Regions from separate parts of the Streptomyces kanamyceticus genome, predicted to be linked through region 3. Evidence: predicted binding sites of a transcription regulator. Region 3 holds the regulator's gene; each other region holds the start of a gene.

Region 1 (3,238 bases), 3.3 Mb from region 3:
GCCGCCGTCGGCGAACCAGAAGTTGCGGTCGTAGAACTGCTGGAGGTACGCCAGCCAGCCGGTGGCATCCTCGTGCGTGTGGTAGAGCGTCGCCTGGTTGACGAACTTCTGGATGCTGAAGGCACCCCACCAGCCGAAGGTCGAGTCGCGGTCGCCCGCCGCACCGGGCTTCTCCGGTTCGAGCGGAGAAGGACCGCGGTCCGAATAGTTCATGCGCATGGCCATACCCCCTGAGAGGATCTCCTCGTTCCGTGCGCGAGGGGGCCAAAAAAGTGTCACCTTCGACGCGCCTTGCCCAGTTGTCATTCCAGCCATAGGGCGCCTGCCACAGGTGTGTTCCCGCACCTCGGAGGCACCTTTGGCGCTTGGGTCGACACAACTTGTTCGTATCGGCCGACGCGTACCTGCGCGCCCCGCTCGAACACCTCCGGGCGCCCGCTCCGCCCCGCGCGGCCCGTTTTCATCCGGAGTGTGATCGGATGGTGGCCACGCAAGTTCCGATCACGGAACCGCACTGAAGGGAACTGCATCGTGGCAACCACGCGCTCCGCGCACACGGTCTGGGAAGGCTCGCTGACGGAGGGTTCGGGCACCGTCACCTTCGACTCCTCGGGCATCGGGGAGCAGGCGGTGTCCTGGCCGTCGCGCGCCGAGGAGGCGAACGGCAAGACCAGCCCGGAGGAGCTGATCGCGGCCGCGCACTCCAGCTGCTTCTCCATGGCCCTGTCGCACGGCCTGACCGGTGCGGGCACCCCGCCCACCCGGCTCACCACCTCCGCCGACGTGACCTTCCAGCCGGGCACCGGCATCACCGGCATCCACCTCACCGTCGAGGGCACCGTGCCGGGTCTCGACGAGGCCGCCTTCACCTCGGCAGCCGAGGACGCCAAGGCCAACTGCCCGGTGAGCCAGGCGCTCACGGGTACGACCATCACGCTTTCGGCCAAGTTGGCCTGACGCGACGCCTGTCGGCGATGCCGCCGTCCCGATCGGGGCGGCGGCATCGCCATGTCCGGGGGTTGACAAGAGCCCGCTCAAGTTTTGTGATGGAGGACGGAGTAGACCTGGATTCGGGGGACTTGGGCTCGCGGCGGAAGGGACTGGACCATGGCACGTGCGGTCGGGATCGATCTCGGGACGACGAACTCAGTGGTGGCCGTGCTGGAGGGCGGTGAGCCCACCGTCGTCGTCAACGCGGAGGGCGCGCGCACCACGCCGTCGGTCGTGGCGTTCGCGAAGAGCGGCGACGTTCTGGTGGGCGAGGTCGCCAAGCGGCAGGCGGTCACGAACGTGGAGCGGACCGCGCGCTCCGTCAAACGCCACATGGGCGACGGCGGTTGGCGCTTCCCGGAGAGCGGCTCCGTGGACGGCACCCGCTACACCGCGCAGGAGCTGTCCGCGCGCGTCCTGCAGAAGCTCAAGCGCGACGCCGAGTCCTACCTGGGGGAAGACGTCACCGACGCGGTGGTCACCGTGCCCGCGTACTTCGACGACACCCAACGCCAGGCCACCAAGGAGGCCGGTGAGATCGCGGGCCTGAAGGTCCTGCGCATCATCAACGAGCCGACGGCCGCGGCCCTCGCGTACGGCCTGGACAAGGGCGACGACCAGACCGTGCTCGTCTTCGACCTCGGCGGCGGCACCTTCGACGTCTCCCTCCTGGAGATGGGCGACGGCGTCATCGAGGTCAAGGCCACCAACGGCGACACCCAGCTCGGCGGCGACGACTGGGACCAGCGGATCGTCGAGCACCTGGTGCGGCAGTTCAAGAACGGCCACGGCGTGGACCTCGCCAAGGACAAGATGGCGCTCCAACGCCTGCGCGAGGGCGCGGAGAAGGCGAAGATCGAGCTGTCCTCGTCGAGCGAGACGGACATCAACCTGCCCTACATCACCGCATCCGCGGACGGACCGCTGCACCTGGCCGAAAAACTGACGCGCGCTCAGTTCCAGGAGCTCACCTCGGACTTGCTCGACCGCTGCAAGCAGCCCTTCCACCAGGCGGTCAAGGACGCGGGCGTCAAGCTGTCCGCGGTCGACCACGTGATCCTGGTGGGCGGCTCCACGCGGATGCCCGCGGTGAGCGAGCTGGTCAGGGAGCTCACCGGCAAGGACCCGCACAAGGGCGTCAACCCCGACGAGGTGGTGGCACTCGGCGCGGCCTTGCAGGCCGGGGTGATCCGCGGCGACGTGAAGGACGTGCTGCTGCTCGACGTGACCCCGCTGTCCCTGGGCATCGAGACCAAGGGCGGCATCATGACCAAGCTCATCGAGCGCAACACCACGATCCCCACCAAGCGTTCGGAGACCTTCTCGACCGCCGAGGACAACCAGCCGTCGGTGGGCATCCAGGTCTTCCAGGGCGAGCGGGAGATCGCCGCGTACAACAAGAAGCTCGGCGTCTTCGACCTCACCGGACTGCCGCCCGCCCCGCGCGGCGTCCCCAAGATCGAGGTCACCTTCGACATCGACGCCAACGGAATCATGCACGTGTCCGCGAAGGACGAGGCCACCGGGCGCGAGCAGCGCATGACGGTGACCGGCGGTTCCGCGCTGCCCAAGGACGACATCAACCGCATGGTCCGCGAGGCCGAGGAACACGCGGAGGAGGACCGCAGGCGCCGCGAGGCCGCGGAGACCCGCAACCAGGCGGAGCAGCTCGTCTACCAGACCGAACGCTTCCTGCGCGACAACGAAGAGCGGATCCCCGCCGACACGAAGACCGAAGTGGAGGCGGCCGCGGCGGAGTTGAAGGACCTCCTGAAGAACCGGGCGGAGGACACCGCGGCCCTGCGCACGGGCGCCGAGAAGCTCGCCTCGGTCAGCCAGAAGATGGGCCAGGCGATGTACGCGAACTCTGGCGGGGGCGCCTCGCAAGAACGGACAGCCTCGGAGCCCGCGGCCGAGGAGGGCGTGGTGGACGCGGAGATCGTGGACGAGGACGACAAGAACGAGAAGGGCGGGGCGTAGGGGGGCGCCCCGTAAGGGGCGCGGGGCCGTGACATGTGCGGCTCCGCCGCGTGGGCGCGCTCAGCCACGAAGCACCCGCAGGCGACGCGTCATGAACCGGTCCGCTCCCACCCCCGCCGGTCCGGACGAGCCCCCACCCGCTTGGGGTCCCGGCTCCGATACACCACATACGGCCGAAAGAGATACTGCACCGGCGCGCTGAACATGTGGATCAGCCGAGTGAAGGGCAGCAGCGCGAACAGCAGGAGCCCGATCACCGCGTGGATCT
Region 2 (3,238 bases), 1.4 Mb from region 3:
TCGCCACGCTCGCCACCGAGGTCCCCGTCGGCCTCTCGGTCCTCGCGGGGCACCTGCCCGACAGCTCCCTGCACCGCCTCGACTACGGCATCAGCTTCGGCGTGGCGGCCAGCGTCGGCGCGCTGGCGGGCCTGCTCGCGCCGTGGCTGCGCTGGACCGTCCTGGCGGGCTTCGGCCTGATGCTGGTCGAGGACCTGATCGAGTTCGCCGACCCGATGACGAACTGGGGCCACCTCCTGGCGCTCCTGATCGGCGTGGCCACCTGGCCGCTGCTCGGCCGCGGGCGTCAGTCCCGGGGTCCTTCGGGCCGCGCCCCGCACCGGACGTAGAGCGCACCGCCGCAGACGAAGAGGCCGCAGGCCACCGCCCACGACGCGCCCTGCGGCCCCGGCTGCATCAGCCAGGCCCAGAGCGCGGCGGCACCCCCGGGGTCGGGCGCCGCGAGGTAGACCGCACTGCCGTACGCCAGCACCGGTAGCCAGCTCAGCCGCGCCCCGATCAGCGCGGCGGCCCCGGCCACGAGCCCCACGTCCCCGAGCACGTTCCGCAGCCCGACGCCGATCGCCGAGGCGGCGAGGAGCGGGCCGAGCACGACGACGGGGACCCGGACGGTGCCGCCGTGGCTCGCGAGGGTGAGGGGCAGGGTCCGCGCCCTGGCGTGCAGGAGGCTGCCGGAACGGTTCAGGAGGAGATTCACGGGGACGGGACCTCCTTCGGGGCGCAGGGACCGGCAGCGAAGTACTCCGTCAGGTACGCGGTGCGCTCCGCTGTCGTCAGGGCCTCGATCCGCCGAAACCGCCGCTCCGCTCGCGGCCCGTAGTACGCGAAGGACGGCGACGGCGCGAGCCACTGGAGCACCGCGTCGTTGACGGCGGTCGCCCGCTCCGCGTCCGCGCCCTCGGTGGCGCGGGCCGGACAGTCCGCGGCCAGCAGCTCACCGGCCACCGCGTTCGCGTACGAGGCGGGGTCGACGAGCCGGTCGCGCACGACGGCGGGCTCCAGGTCCGCGAGGCGCCCCGTGGTGCCGGGCCCACCGCCGGGGCCGGGCTCCCACCGACTGTCTTCCCCCTGCCGCGAGGGCCCGCCGACCAGCCGCTCCGGCACCCCGCGCAGCTTCGTCCGCAGATCCGTCAGCGCCGCGCTCACCTGCGGGGTGCCGTCGTCGCAGACGAGGGCGGCCGCGCCGGATCGGGGCGCCACACGCCGTCGCCGGTGTGCACCAGGAGCGCCGCCGCGCAGGCCGCCGCCGCGAACGGGGCGAGGGCCAGGGCCACGTCCGCGTACTCCAGCCCGACGTGTTCCTCCGCGGACGGGGCGGTCTCCGTCAGGGGGCCGGTGGCGATCACGGGCGTCCTCGGCTGTGCGCGCCGCGATCACCCACAGCCAGCCGCCCGCCTCGCGGCCCCGGTGCGAACCGGCCGAGCGCCACACGGTCATGAAGGTGTCCTGCAGTACTTCGCGTACGACGTCGGGGTCGCCGCAGCGCCGTGCGAGCCGCGCGTGCAGCCAGCCGGCGTGCCGGTCGTACAGCGCGGCCAGCGCATCCGCGTCCTCGTCGGCGACGGACCGCAGCAGCGCCCCGTCGTCGTCCGGGGCGGCCCCCATGGGGCGGAACAGTCTCACGCCCTCTCTATCGGGCGTACGCCGCTCACCGGTTTCCTGATCGCTCAGAGCGAACACGCCCCGGGGAACATCCCGAAGCTCATAAGCATTGAGTCGATACAGCTCAACTTGAGTGCCGAAGGGGAGATCATGGCTTCGACGTCCACACCGCTCACTCTGCCCGTGCTTCCGCTGGACGACGAGGTCGTCCTGCCCGGCATGGTGGTGCCGTTCGACCTGTCCGACGCCGACGTACGAGCCGCCGTGGAGGCGGCCCAGGCGGCCGCGAGGTCCAGTGGCGACAGCAAGCCGAAGGTGCTGCTTGTTCCGCGCATCGACGGCACGTACGCGTCGACCGGCGTGCTCGGCACCGTCGAGCAGGTGGGCAGGCTCTCGGACGGTGACCCGGGCGCCCTCATCCGCGGCCGCGGCCGCGTCCGCATCGGCGCGGGTACGACGGGGCCCGGCGCGGCCCTCTGGGTGGAGGGCCTGCGGCTCGACGACTCGGTCCCCGAGCCTTCCCCAAGCTCTCAACTCCGTTCGAGCAGGGGAGGCCCCACCCCCGGCGCCGTCACCGAACTCGTCACGGAGTACAAGGCGCTCGCCACCAGCTGGCTGAAGAAGCGCGGCGCCTGGCAGGTCGTCGACCGCGTCACGCAGATCGACGACGTCTCCGCGCTCGCCGACAACTCCGGCTACTCGCCGTTCCTGACCACGCAGCAGAAGATCGAACTCCTGGAGACCGAGGACGCGGTCGCCCGGCTCAAGCTCGCCACCGCGCAGCTGCGCGAGCACCTCGCCGAGCAGGACGTCGCCGAGACCATCGCCAAGGACGTCCAGGAGGGCGTGGACAAGCAGCAGCGCGAGTTCCTGCTCCGTCGCCAGCTGGACGCCGTGCGCAAGGAACTGCGCGAGATCAACGGCGAGCAGGAGGGTGAGGAGTCCGACGACTACCGCGCCCGCGTCGAGGCCGCGGACCTGCCCGAGAAGGTCCGCGAGGCCGCCCTCAAGGAGGTCGACAAGCTGGAGCGCTCCAGCGACCAGTCGCCCGAGGGCTCCTGGATCAGGACCTGGCTGGACACCGTCCTGGAACTGCCCTGGAACGAGCGCACCGAGGACGAGTACGACATCAAGGGCGCCCAGGAGATCCTCGACGCCGAGCACTCCGGGCTTCAGGACGTGAAGGAGCGCATCACCGAGTACCTCGCGGTGCGCAAGCGCCGCTCCGATCGCGGCCTCGGCGTCGTCGGCGGCCGCCGCGGCGGCGCGGTGCTCGCCCTGGTGGGCCCGCCCGGCGTCGGCAAGACCTCGCTCGGCGAGTCCGTGGCGCACGCCATGGGCCGCAAGTTCGTGCGGGTCGCGCTCGGCGGCGTACGCGACGAGGCGGAGATCCGCGGCCACCGCCGTACGTACGTCGGGGCGCTGCCCGGGCGCATCGTGCGGGCCATCAAGGAGGCCGGGTCGATGAACCCGGTCGTGCTCCTGGACGAGATCGACAAGGTGGGCTCCGACTTCCGGGGCGACCCGGCCGCCGCCCTCCTCGAAGTGCTCGACCCGGCGCAGAACCACACGTTCCGCGACCACTACCTGGAGGTCGAACTCGACCTCAGCGACGTCGTCTTCCTCGCCACGGCGA
Region 3 (3,238 bases):
AGCACCTTCTCTACACGCTCTAGGAGGCCCGATGTCCGAACTGCACTGGCAGAAGTCATCGTTCAGCGGTGGTCCGGAAGGCAACTGCCTCTACCTCGCCACCGCCGCAGACGGAACGATCCGCCTCCGCGAAAGCGACACCCCGAGCACCATCCTGAGCACAACGCCGCGCACGCTGGCCGCCCTCCTGAGTCACACAAGGCGCGCACACGGCCACCCCGCTGGGGAAAACTGGTGACACCCCAACTCACCTGGCAGAAGTCCTCGTTCAGCGAGGACCAGGCGAACTGCGTCTACATAGCCACCACCGCAGACGGAACGATCCGCCTACGCGAAAGCGACACCCCCCGCACCATCCTGGCCACCGCCCCCGCCCAACTGACCGCCCTCCTGGAGCACCTCAAACGTCAGCCGCGCTGACCCACTCCCTGAGCAACGCCTCCCGCTCCCCCGCCCGAGGCGATCCCCCCTCGTGCGCCCGCCCCCACCGCGCCATCTCCGCCAGCGTCGTGTGCAACGTCGCCGCCCCCTCCGTCATCCTGGAGAGCAGCGCCCGCGACAGGTCGTACTCCGTCTGGGAGTAACCCGACGCCGCCGCCGTGTACGCCGTCAGCTCGACGTAGGCGTCGGCGTCGGCGTCCACCTCCGCGTCAGCCGTCCCCGTACGCATACGCATACGCACCGTCACCGTCGGCGCCTCGTCATCCCCGCCCAGGCCCAGCGTCAGCGCCATGTCGACCATCGTGCCCAGGTGGAGCTTGAGGGACTTCACGGGGACGTTCTCGACCGTCAGTTCATGGATGTCGTCCCAGAGCCAGAACGCCGACTGCTTGTCGCCGAGCGCCGTGACGCCCTCCGGGGAGAGCCGTACCCCGGGCGCCAGCCCCGCCGGCTTCGCGCCCACGTACACGTCGCCCTCGGCGATCCAGAACAGCCCCACCATGGCCATGGCCAGCTCAACTCCCCCACACAGCGGACAACACGCAGAACAGGGGCCGGAGGGTGGTCACCCTCCGGCCCCTACTTCAAGCCTACGAAACCCAAGATCACGAAACCCAAGATTACGAAACCTACTGCTCCGACGACCGCTTGGGCCGCCACACCACCAACGCACTCGCCTGCTGAACGTCCTGGTAAGGAACCAGGTCGCGGCGGTACGACGCATGCACCGCCGCCTCACGTTGCTGCATCGTGGCGGCGGCTCCCTCCACGGCCGCGGACAGTTCCGCGACGCGTGACTGAAGCGCGGCGACCTGGTTCTCCAGCTCGATGATGCGCTTGATGCCGGCGAGGTTGATGCCCTCCTCCTGCGACAGCTGCTGGACGGTGCGCAGCAGCTCGATGTCGCGGGCGGAGTAGCGCCTGCCCCGGCCCGCGGTGCGGTCCGGGGAGACCAGGCCCAGGCGGTCGTACTGGCGGAGGGTCTGGGGATGGAGGCCGCTCAGCTGGGCGGCCACCGAGATGACGTACACCGGCGTCTCGTCGGTGAGCTGATACGCCCTACTGAATCCGGACTGTCGACGACGGCCGTCCATCTCATGCTCCCTTCGCGGCCTTGAACAGTTCTGCCCGCGGATCGTCGCCCGCAGTCGCCTTGCGGTAGGACTCCAGTGCTTCCTTCGCGCCGTCGGACAGCGAGGTCGGTACCACGACGTCCACCGTCACGAGCAGGTCGCCGCGGGTGCCGTCCTTGCGGACCGCTCCCTTGCCACGCGCCCGCATCGTACGACCGTTGGGCGTGCCCGGGGGCAGCTTCAGCGTGACCGGCGGGCCGCCCAGGGTGGGCACCTTGACCTCGCCGCCCAGCGCGGCCTCCGCGTACGTCACGGGAACCGTGACCGTGAGGTTGTCGCCCTTGCGGCCGAAGACCGGGTGGGCCTCCACGTGCACGACCACGTACAGGTCGCCCGCCGGGCCGCCCCGTTCGCCGGGTGCGCCCTTGCCGCGAAGGCGGATGCGCTGCCCGTCCGAGACGCCTGCCGGGATCCGCACCTGCATCGTGCGGGACGACTTGGCGCGGCCCGAGCCGCCGCAGACCTCGCACGCGTCCTGGGCGATGAGCCCGCGACCCTTGCAGTCCACGCACGGGTCGGTGAGGGAGAACCCTCCGCCGCCACCCCGCGAGACCTGGCCGGTGCCGACGCACGTCGGGCACACGCGCGGCGTGCCGTTCTTGTCGCCGGTGCCCGAGCACGCCTTGCAGGGCGCCTGGGAGGACATGCGGAGCGGCACCGTCGCGCCGTCCACCGCCTCCGTGAAGTTCAGCGTGACCTCGGACTCGATGTCCTGGCCGCGCCTCGGCTGCGTACGCGTGCCGGTCCCGGCACCTCCGCCGCCGCGGTTGAACAGGCCCCCGAAGACGTCACCGAGACCGCCCCCGAAACCACCGGCGGCCGCTCCACCGCCGCCCGGGGCGTTGCCTCCGAAGAGGTCGCCCAGGTCGAAGTTGAACGAACCGCCGCCGGCTCCGGGACCCGGCCGGAATCCGCCGTTGCCGAAGAGAGCACGCGCTTCGTCGTACTCCTTGCGCTTCTTGGGGTCACCGAGGATGTCGTTCGCCTCGGAGATCTCCTTGAAGCGCTCCTCCGCCTTGGCGTTGCCCTTGTTGGCGTCCGGGTGGTTCTCGCGGGCGAGCTTCCGGTACGCCTTCTTGATCTCGGCTTCGGTGGCGTCCTTGGGGACGCCGAGGACCTTGTAGTAGTCCTTCTCGATGAAGTCCTTGGTGCTCATCCCCGACGTCCCTCCTCTCTGGTCAGTGCAACTCTGGTCAGTGCAACGTCAGCCCTCGTCCGGGCCACCGTTGTCCTTGTCCGGTGCCTCCGCCTGCTCGGCGTCGGCGTCGACCGTCTCGCCCTTGACCGTCTGCGCACCCGGCTGCGGCTCGGCCACGGCCACCCGCGCGGGGCGGATGGTGCGCTCGCCGATCCGATACCCGGGCTGCAGGATCGCCACGCAGGTCGTCTCTGTGACGTCCGGCGCGTACGAATGCATCAGGGCTTCGTGGATCGTCGGGTCGAAGGGCTCGCCCTCCTTGCCGAACTGCTGCAGGCCCAGCTTGGCGACGACGGTCTCCAGGGACTCCGCCACCGACTTGAACCCGCCCACCAGCTCGCCGTGCTCACGGGCCCGGCCGACGTCGTCGAGGGTCGGGAGCAGCTCACCCAGGAGGTTCGCCGCGGCGATCTCCTTGACGGTGACCTTGTCCCGCTCCACCCGACGGCGGTAGTTCTGGTACTCG

What was found. Region 3 encodes HspR, which represses chaperone genes until heat shock. Its sites were predicted from a motif close to TTGAGNNNNNNNNNCTCAA; they were not measured.
Region 1: dnaK (molecular chaperone DnaK) is a predicted target of HspR. The motif match lies at 1,020-1,038, and genes of this name have one in related genera.
Region 2: lon (endopeptidase La) is a predicted target of HspR. The motif match lies at 1,712-1,730, and genes of this name have one in related genera.

The regions. Positions count from the first base shown of each region.
Region 1 covers NZ_CP023699.1:1,507,935-1,511,172, reverse strand. The annotation lists gene CP970_RS05670 (DUF6345 domain-containing protein) at 1-213, opposite strand, end outside; gene CP970_RS05665 (OsmC family protein) at 532-957, shown strand; gene dnaK (molecular chaperone DnaK) at 1,108-2,970, shown strand; gene narI (respiratory nitrate reductase subunit gamma) at 3,060-3,238, opposite strand, start outside.
Region 2 covers NZ_CP023699.1:3,462,606-3,465,843, reverse strand. The annotation lists gene CP970_RS13945 (rhomboid-like protein) at 1-329, shown strand, start outside; gene CP970_RS13940 (hypothetical protein) at 287-697, opposite strand; gene CP970_RS45960 (RNA polymerase sigma factor) at 694-1,623, opposite strand; gene lon (endopeptidase La) at 1,753-3,238, shown strand, end outside.
Region 3 covers NZ_CP023699.1:4,830,988-4,834,225, forward strand. The annotation lists gene CP970_RS20345 (helix-turn-helix domain-containing protein) at 1-23, shown strand, start outside; gene CP970_RS20350 (DUF397 domain-containing protein) at 32-238, shown strand; gene CP970_RS20355 (DUF397 domain-containing protein) at 235-420, shown strand; gene CP970_RS20360 (hypothetical protein) at 401-949, opposite strand; gene CP970_RS20365 (heat shock protein transcriptional repressor HspR) at 1,071-1,535, opposite strand; gene dnaJ (molecular chaperone DnaJ) at 1,537-2,730, opposite strand; gene grpE (nucleotide exchange factor GrpE) at 2,779-3,238, opposite strand, start outside.